3 regions of the Lysinibacillus sp. NPDC096382 genome follow, and region 1 is predicted to be linked to each of the others. Evidence: predicted binding sites of a transcription regulator. Region 1 holds the regulator's gene; each other region holds the start of a gene.

Region 1 (3,285 bases):
CGTCACCTGCGTAATTCTGTAAAAATCCAGGTTGCATACTAACTACGCATTCGTTTAATTTAGTCGCTTTAATACCTTCAATTAACCGTAAATCTACTCCTAAACGAACATTGGAAAGACAGGTAGCAGCTTCCTCACTCGTTAAAATTCGAGCATGTGTTAATGTCCCTAAAGCGCGGTATACACGGTCTTCTAAGGCAAGCTCTGCTTTTTCCATTAACTTACCTCTTGCATGTCGTTCTTTTTGAATTATTTTTTCAGCGACACTTTGGATATCGGCTATAATATCATCCTCTGTTTTCCCTAGTGTAATCTGATTTGACACTTGGTAAACATTCCCTATATTTTCACTACCCTCCCCATATATTCCTCTTACCGTCATTCCTAATCGTGTCATCGCATTAATGATTTGATTCATCTGACCCGTAAGTGTAAGGGCAGGCAGGTGCATCATGACAGATGCTCGTAAACCAGTACCAATATTTGTTGGACAACTTGTTAAATAACCAAATGTATCTCGAAATGCGTAAGGCAAAGCTTTCTCTAAGGTACGATCAATTTTATTGGCTTGCTCGTATGCCTTTTGAAGTTGAAAACTCGCTGTCATACATTGAATGCGTAAATGGTCTTCTTCGTTCACCATAATGCTAGTTGATTCTTCATCAGATAAGAGCATGGAGCCAACTCGCTCTTTTTTGGCAAGCTGAGGACTAATCAAGTGCTTTTCCACAAGTATTTGACGCTGTAAAGACGTTAAGTCTTTAATAGCAAAATATGAATAATTTTCTCGAAGTTCTGTACTATCCTTGATTGCATGTGTAACTGCCTGTTCCACCTTTAATGCTTCATCCTCTGTAAAGGCTAATGGAAAACGATAACCATCTAAATTTCGAGCAAGGCGAATGCGTGTACTTATGACAATATCTGAATAATCGTCCTCTACACTCATCCATATCGGTGTAGCACGCTCTAAAAATGACTCAATCATCACGACACATCACCACCTTCAAATTGTAGCTGCTTCTCAAGTTCCTTCGCTTCATCACGAAGCTTTGCGGCCTCTTCAAATTGTTCTTCATCTACAGCGATCTTCATACGTTTACGAATATCTTCAATTTGCTTTTTGATAACATAGACATTGTTTCGGGCACCGGGCATTTTTCCTATATGTTGAGGACCAGCCTGTATACGGTTAAAGAGCTTCGGTAAGTGTTCACTAAAGGTGTCATAGCAGCTAGGGCATCCAAATTTACCTTCTTTTAAAAATTGTTTATACGTAAATCCACATTGTGGGCATGTTTGCGGTTGTGGTGGTGCCTGCTGTTTTTCACCCGCTTGTTGTTGCTGCCATGTAGGGGAGCCAAACCAATTGGATAATAGCTGCTGAATAGATATTGGCTCCTGCTTAAATTCAGCATGAAATGGATGGAACTGCGAGGCACAGACGTCACAATAATGATGCTCTACTTTTTGACCATTTTGAACTTGTGTTACGGTAACTGTCGCATTACGCTGCTTACAATGTTCGCATATCATTCCCATCACCTCTTTTATTTTTGCCGTTCATATTTAATCGTTGTTAGCATCGCTTGTAAAATTCTTGCTCGAATGATATCCCGTAACGGGAGTTGCAAATCGATAGTTGAGCGATCAACTGCTGCTAACATTAATTTCGCTTCTCTCTTTGAAATTACCTGCTCATCAATTAGTCGATACACTAAATCTTCTGCCATTGTTTGCGATGCCCCACCTTCTATTTGCGTGAGGACATCATCGATCAAATCAATTTGTGAATTCGCGCGGACACGTAAAATTCGAATGTATCCACCACCACCACGTTTGCTTTCAACAAGGTAACCTCGTTCGACAGTAAATCTAGTATTGATTACATAATTTATTTGTGAGGGCACGCATTGAAATTTATCTGCGATTTCACTACGTTTTATTTCAATATGCCCTTCTCCACCTAATTCAAGCACTTGCTTTAAGTAGCCTTCTATGATGTCTGATATATTACGCATTTTAGGAATACACCTCGCTTACTTCACTGACTTTGACTATCTTTGACTTTCTTTGAGTATATTATACAAAACGCTTGAAAATAATTGCAATTAATTCGCACTTAGAAAAAATCAATTATGCCTATGCCGAGGAATAATTGCGTCCGGAATCGGCTTTGTGGTTAGGCCAGCAGGATGTTTTTTGCGCGAAAGCGTAGCGTCAGCAGCTTGATGCAGGTCAGTTAGCCGTTATCGCATGGAAGCGATGATTTTAGGCTAACATCCTTTACTAACCTCCTTTGCGATTGACATCCGCCAGAGGCTTAACTTATTTCAGCGGATGTTTGGACAACCGCTAAAAAATAAGTTTCTTAGTTATAAGGTACCCTTTTCAGCTATAGAAAAAACGCAAGCATATGCAACTAGCATATACTTGCGTCTATAAAAATTATACCCATCGACCAACTATTGGATAACGCCAAGGCTCATCAGATAGAGCCTTCACAATACCGATAATTGGCGCAATAAAATACATGATACCAAAAACAATTAAGAACGGTATACCAATAAGTAGGAAGCTTAAAATCCCCGAAATTGTAATTAATACCCCCATCACAACTTGGAACAATAAGGCTTGCACGGAAATACTTTTTACCTCTTCATCTGAGCTAATTAAGAAAAATATAATCGGTACTAACCATGGCGCAAAAAACGCACTTGCGTGTATGATTACCTTAGACCATTTAGTTTCCATTTATACCAATCCTTCCATTTAATTTTTTATTTTATGTACTACTATTTACGGACCTATCCCTTAAATAGTTTCAAATATAAATTGGATTTTAAAATTTTTTGAAAGGCATGTGATAACCAATGGAATTTAATAACAAACTTGTAAACGAATACGAAAAAGGTATTCGTCGCACGCTCCCTAGCTATGATGCAATGCTACGTTTGACACAAACCTTTTACCAATCTGCGTTACATGAAACAGCTGAATTTTTAGTAGTTGGCTCCGGAAGCGGCAATGAGATTTTACAGCTTGCTGAGAAAAGTCCTCATTGGTCATTTGTTGGTATAGATCCGTCAGAAGCGATGCTACAAATCGCTGGTGAACGTTTAAAATCTCTACCTAATAATATTTCTTTATATCAAGGAACTATACTGGATACTCAGTTACCTGCAGTGAAGTTTGATGCAGCAAGCTGTGTATTAGTACTTCACTTTATACAAAATGATCAAGAGAAGCTTGCAACATTAAAAGAAATAGCGAATAATTTAAAGC
Region 2 (3,285 bases), on a different contig from region 1:
GCAGGGATTTTTGCTGTTTCTGTTCCGAGCTACTCACCAAACAGAAGAAACTTATAATAATGACACTATTGTACATCTGGTGTTGCGGATACTACGCTTTCGCACAGAAAAACATTATTGTTATAGTTTATTGTTTTATCACTATGAAATTTAGTAACATACGCTATGAGATGTGGTTGATTGTAGTGGAGGCTGGGCGACTCCTCAGGGATCAGCAATAGAGGAACGAAGGCTAAAAGCATCACATCCTGTGATAACGCCTTCGTGACCAACATCGTGTTGGCCCGAGACCCTGGAGCGAGCAACGCGAGTGAAGCGGCTCATCGGACGCCCCCAGGAAAGCGCCCAGCCGGAACGGAAATCAACCCCTCGCTTTGCTGGAGCCACGCTTTAATAGCACAAAATCCCCGCTTATTACGGTAGGCGGGGATTTCGTATGTAAGTGTATTAATCAATACGACATATTTGTAACGGACAATTTTCACAGGCAATTTCATCCTTTAAAAATTGTAGATCGTGAATAGTTATATAACCTTTTTCGAAGGAGACGATATTGTGCTTCTTTAAGTCATTAAGCATGCGATTAATCATCTCTCGACTCGTTGCACATAAATTAGCGATTTCTGTATTTGTTAATGGGATGTCAATATAAATTGTGTCATTTTCTAAAGACTTACCATAAGTATTCGAAAGACGGATGAGTGTTGAAAATAAAGCGCCCTTTTTACCATTTAAAACTAGATCGCGCAAACGACTTTGATGCTTTAAATTTTCTGTTTGCAACCACTTCATATATTCCACCATTAAATTAGGTTGTTCTACTAGTAAAAGTTCCAATGATTCACGGCTTAGAACATATAAACTAGAGGGTTCTAAAACTTTAGCAGTCATAGAATTATACGTAAGGTTACAAAATAATGAGCCTTCTCCAATAATACTATCAGGACCACAAATACGAATGGTTAATTCCTTCCCATTCTCCGTTTCCTGGCTAATCGAGATAGCTCCTGTTTTTATATAATAAATTTCTTGCGCACGTTCGCCCTCTAAAAAAATTTTACTATCCTTATTTACTTTAATAAAAACACCGTGCTTTTGAAAAAGATCGTGAAATTTTTCTTGTATATTATCCATTATAACCATATTTCCAACACATCGCTTTCTTTTTGTGAAAAATTGTCAATTCTTACAAAAGGATGGTGAGCAATTTTGATACTAAATCTAAGAAACATACTTTATTATAACGTAATTTTCCAGTTATAAGGGGATAAATTTTAGGGCTAATTCTTTGCGGAGGTTTGTCGTGTGTTGTAAAATAAAGTTAGTCAAAAAAGGTCAAACATTTTTGTGAAACAGAGTGGCGAACGGGATTCCGCTTAACATTATTGAAAAGGAGTGCTAAATATGCAATTTCAACAAACTAATGACAAAAAACCATTAGAACAATTTGGACGTAATTTAATTGAAGAGGTAAAAAATGGAAAAACGGACCCGGTAATCGGCCGTGATGAAGAAATTCGGAATGTTATTCGTATTTTAACACGTAAAACGAAAAATAATCCTGTTTTAATAGGTGAGCCGGGGGTTGGTAAAACAGCAATTGTAGAAGGGTTAGCCCAACGTATCGTAAAGGGCGATGTGCCTGAGGGGTTAAAGGATTGCATACTGTATGAGTTAGATATGAGTGCTTTGATAGCAGGTGCTAGTTATCGTGGACAATTTGAAGAGCGCTTAAAAGGTGTTTTAAAAGAGGTAAAAGACTCAGAGGGGCGCATCATTTTATTTATAGATGAAATTCATACGATTGTTGGTGCAGGTAAAACGGATGGTGCGATGGACGCTGGGAATATGCTGAAGCCAATGCTTGCACGAGGTGAGCTACATTGTATCGGGGCTACAACATTAGATGAATACCGTATGTATATTGAAAAGGATCCTGCTTTAGAGCGTCGTTTCCAACAAGTACTTGTACGTGAGCCATCTATTGAAGATACCGTTTCCATTTTACGCGGCTTGAAAGAGCGCTTTGAATTACATCATGCAGTACGCATTCATGACCGTGCGATTGTAGCAGCAGCAGGCCTTTCAGATCGCTATATTACAGAGCGTTTCCTGCCAGATAAGGCTATCGATTTAATCGATGAAGCATGTGCGATGATTCGAACAGAAATTGATTCCATGCCACAGGAATTGGATGCAGTAAAACGCCGTATTATGCAGCTTGAGATTGAGGAACAAGCACTACGTAAAGAAAAGGACGAGGCGAGTAAAAAGCGATTAGAGCAACTCAGTGAGGAATTAAAAAAGCTGAAAGAATCTTCTGTGGGCATGCTGAAACAATGGGAAACCGAAAAAGAAGTGTTACATGGCATTCAGAAAAAACGTGAAAAACTTGATAAATACCGCCGTGATTTAGATGAAGCAGAAAGTAAATATGATTTAAATAAAGCAGCCGAACTACGTCATGGGAAAATTCCTACGCTTGAAAAGGAAATTCAAGAGATGGAAAAACAATTTGAGAATGGTACAGAATCACGTATTTTACGTGAAGAGGTAACAGCTGATGAAATTGCATCTATCGTTTCACGATGGACAGGGATACCGGTGACGAAATTAGTAGAAGGTGAGCGTGAAAAATTATTGCGCTTAAAAGATACATTGCATGAGCGTGTAGTCGGACAAGATAATGCTGTACAACTTGTTACAGAAGCGGTATGGCGTGCTAGAGCTGGTATTAAAGACCCGCATCGACCAATTGGTAGCTTTTTATTCTTAGGGCCAACAGGTGTTGGTAAAACAGAGCTTGCGAAGGCACTAGCGGCACAGCTGTTTGATTCTGAGGATCATTTTATTCGCATTGATATGAGTGAATATATGGAAAAACATAGTGTATCACGTCTTGTAGGGGCACCTCCAGGCTATATTGGCTATGAAGAAGGTGGTCAATTAACAGAAGCTGTTCGCCGAAATCCATATTCAGTAGTGTTATTAGATGAAATTGAAAAAGCCCACCCTGATGTTGCAAATATTTTACTGCAAATATTAGATGATGGACGCATTACGGATAGCCAAGGTCGTATGGTCAACTTTACGAACGCAGTGGTCATTTTAACTTCTAACATTGGCTCAAGCTATTTAATGGAAGCGAAGGAAGACGATGTTGCAGTTGAGGATTTAGTGATGGCTGCACTGCGTCAACACTTTAAACCAGAGCTGTTAAATCGTATGGATGATATCATTATGTTCCATGCGTTATCGGATGTCCACTTCACAGCGATTGCTTGG
Region 3 (3,285 bases), on a different contig from region 1:
ACTTGAATAAAACAATAGGCGCAGCATTACGTCAAGTAGAAAATATCCGATTTATTGAAAATTCAATAGGTCTAGATCAATTGCCAGAAAAACTACGTGAAATTGCACGATTACGCGTAGAATACCAAGACGTCACACTAAAAGAACTTGGTGAAATGGTATCAAGTGGAACGGTTAGTAAATCCGGTGTCAATCATCGATTACGGAAAATAGATGAAATAGCCGATGCATTAAGAAGCGGAGAAAAAATTGGTGGTTAAATTTTCATACTTTTCAGGTATGAATGTGAAAAGCCTAATCGCGTATTGTTCTTTTGCTAGTAAGTAAGGTAAGATAAAAATAATAGATGAACGGTAGTAAAGGGGAGTTTTAAGAATGACCGAGAGAAGAGTCCATGTAAAATTAAAATTAGGACTACAAGCTAGACAAGCAGCACTATTTGTACAAGAAGCAAATCGTTTTAGCGCAGATATCTTTCTGGAAAAAGACGAGAAAAAAGTAAATGCTAAATCCATTATGGGTGTTATGAGCTTAGCGATTGCAAAAGGAACAGAGGTTGTACTTAGTGGCGATGGCAACGATGCTGAGCAAGCGGTTACAGCATTAGCAGCACTAATCGAAAAAGAAGATTAAAAAACTATGATGCAAAAACTGTCCAAACAGTAAAACTTACATGTTGGACAGTTTTTTTTTGCGCTTTTGCACAGAAAGTAGAGCTAAAGCTTTACGGGAATAAAAGGCTACGATAGAAAAAAATAGTGAAAGCGGCGGAGAGAAAAGGCTACGACGGAAAGAAGAGTCAAAGTGATGGAAATAAAAGGCTTTTGGGGAAAGAAGAGTCAAAGCGACGGAAAGAAAGGCTGAAGCGACGGAAAGAAAAGGCTGCGACGGAATGAAGAGTCAGAGCGACGGAAAGAAAGGCCGAAGCGACGGAAAGAAGAGTCAGAGCGACGGAAAGAAGAGTCAGAGCGACGGAAAGAAAGGCCGAAGCGATGGGAAGGAGAGCCGAAGCGACGGAAAAAAGGCCGAAGCGACAGAAAGAAGAGTCAAAATAATGGATAGAACCGTCAAAATGAAAGATAGAGTAGCCAAAGTCGTGGATAGAACCATTGAAATCGTGGATAGAGCCATTAAAGTCGTGGATAGAACCATTAAAATCGTGGATAGCCCAATCAAAGTGAAGGATAGTCCCATCAAACCAATATAGTTAATGTCGAACAAAAAAAGACATCTCAGAAATAATCTGGGATGCCTTTAACTATTTTTATTTGCGTTCCATAATTTGGTCGATTAGGCCGTATTCTTTTGCACGCTCAGCTGTCATGAAGTTATCGCGGTCTGTATCTCTTGCAATGACTTCAAGTGGTTGACCAGTGCGTTCCGATAAAATTCCATTTAATTTTTCACGTAAGAATAAAATACGTTTTGCAGCGATTTCGATTTCAGTTGCCTGACCTTGTGCACCGCCAAGAGGTTGGTGAATCATTACTTCAGCATTCGGTAATGCGAATCGTTTACCAGGTTCACCAGCAGCAAGTAGGAAAGCACCCATAGATGCTGCCATTCCGATACAAATTGTTTGTACTTGTGGCTTGATAATTTGCATTGTGTCATAAATTGCCATACCAGCAGTGATAGATCCACCTGGTGAGTTAATGTAAAGAAAAATATCTTTGTCTGGATCTTCTGCTTGTAGGAATAGAAGTTGAGCAACAATTGAGTTAGCAACGTTGTCGTCAATTGCACTTCCTAATAGGATAATACGGTCTTTTAGTAGTCGTGAATAGATGTCATACGCACGTTCACCACGACTTGTTTGTTCAATAACTGTAGGAATTAAATTCATGTTAAATCCTCCTTAAAAAACTAAATTCGAATACTTTTGCTGAAAACTTCCTTGGTAATTCAGCTGTATCCTTATCATACACATTATAGTCAGGGAAGGTCAAATATTAACCCTGTTAAAGTAAAATAAATTAAATCAATTTTGCCTTGGCGTAATTATAGTGCTGCTTCGCTTTCACAGAGAAAACATTTGTCGCCGCCGCGCCGCCCTCGCCCAAAAAACATTTTATCCTACCGCTGCTTTTGCTATAAAAAACATTTACCGTTGCCGCTTCGCTTTCACGCATACACAATTCAGAATCTGTGATATCCGTCTGTGGTTTATCTTTTTTCCGTAGTATTTTGACGCTTATTGAATGAAAAAAAAAAAGTTAAAATGTTTTGCATTCTATAGTTGAAAAATGGGCAATACGTTTGTATAATTGATAAGGTCACATAAGTTAAAGTACAGTACACTATTTTGCAGGTATGCTTCACATGAGGGTTATCTACATCATGCTTTTCTAAAGCCTAGGGTGAGTACTTTTTTTTTGTTTAATTGCCCTCGTGGTGTAATGGATAACACGTAAGATTCCGGTTCTTGCACTGGGGGTTCGATTCCCTCCGAGGGCGCCATTTTACTGATTATTTGATTTACTTTTATAACTCAATTCTCCTAATAAGTAGTTTAGCAGCCTGCTTAGTGGGGAAAAGAGAAGGGAATATAATGGAAATATTGCCTAAGAGGCATTATTCCCGTATATGTTCCTTTCAAACCTTCAAAAAAGCAACAATTCCAAATTATTTTTTAGTGAACATACTGTACGTGAAGACTAGTTATACTAGTCGAAAAAAAGAATCCTATCTGAGGGGATTCTTTTTTTTTTTTGCAAATAATTAAAAATAGCACCAGGATGAATGGATAAACATTTACTCCTGGTGCTATTTTTAGTTTTTCGCATTGTTTTTATGAATGAAGTTTTTGCGGATCCACGAACGAAAGCATTTTTTATAAAAAGTTAAACAAGAGCAGCCCCTGGGTGATAGTGACCACAGAGGGGGCTGCTCTTGTTTTTTAGAATTAATGAAGGGGATTTGTTGTAGTGCTGTATGCATTAAGCATCGTTTGCATATCTTGTTGAGAAAATTGAGGTACTTGATAGTAGCCATGCATATTTTGGTATATAGATAATTCGTATGCCATTTCAATGCAGTTGGGAATACTATCTGCAATAACGCGACGAACAACAGGGTTTGTAGTTTCTGTTGCTGCTGCAGTCATACCTTTTGCCACACCTTTTTGAGCGCCAAGTAAGAAGCCAGAAATACATTCATCGCTGAGCTCATTTGCATTTTGCATTGGCTTTTTAGGTTGGCCAGGAGTCAATCCATATTTAAAATTATTTCCTGTCTCCATTTGATAGCGACCTGTAGGAACAGATGGATCATGACCTGTGTTAT

What was found. The regulator CtsR, encoded in region 1, represses protease genes until heat stress. The targets are predictions, from matches to a motif close to ATGGTCAATAAAGGTCAAACA.
Region 2: a site for CtsR is predicted at 1,322-1,342, ahead of ACIQZA_RS15440 (ATP-dependent Clp protease ATP-binding subunit). Genes of this name have one in related genera too.
Region 3: a site for CtsR is predicted at 1,932-1,952, ahead of clpP (ATP-dependent Clp endopeptidase proteolytic subunit ClpP). Genes of this name have one in related genera too.

What each region holds. Positions count from the first base shown of each region.
Region 1 is NZ_JBIWFC010000009.1:63,716-67,000, forward strand. Features, by position in the region: gene mcsB (protein-arginine kinase McsB) at 1-991, opposite strand, end outside; gene ACIQZA_RS14050 (UvrB/UvrC motif-containing protein) at 988-1,536, opposite strand; gene ACIQZA_RS14055 (CtsR family transcriptional regulator) at 1,551-2,021, opposite strand; gene ACIQZA_RS14060 (magnetosome magnetite crystal formation protein family) at 2,449-2,754, opposite strand; gene ACIQZA_RS14065 (class I SAM-dependent methyltransferase) at 2,874-3,285, shown strand, end outside.
Region 2 is NZ_JBIWFC010000010.1:140,527-143,811, reverse strand. Features, by position in the region: gene ACIQZA_RS15445 (Crp/Fnr family transcriptional regulator) at 448-1,134, opposite strand; gene ACIQZA_RS15440 (ATP-dependent Clp protease ATP-binding subunit) at 1,405-3,285, shown strand, end outside.
Region 3 is NZ_JBIWFC010000006.1:218,379-221,663, reverse strand. Features, by position in the region: gene whiA (DNA-binding protein WhiA) at 1-260, shown strand, start outside; gene ACIQZA_RS11575 (HPr family phosphocarrier protein) at 376-633, shown strand; gene ACIQZA_RS11570 (hypothetical protein) at 1,055-1,207, shown strand; gene clpP (ATP-dependent Clp endopeptidase proteolytic subunit ClpP) at 1,265-1,846, opposite strand; tRNA gene ACIQZA_RS11560 (tRNA-Arg) at 2,386-2,460, shown strand; gene ACIQZA_RS11555 (spore coat protein) at 2,906-3,285, opposite strand, start outside.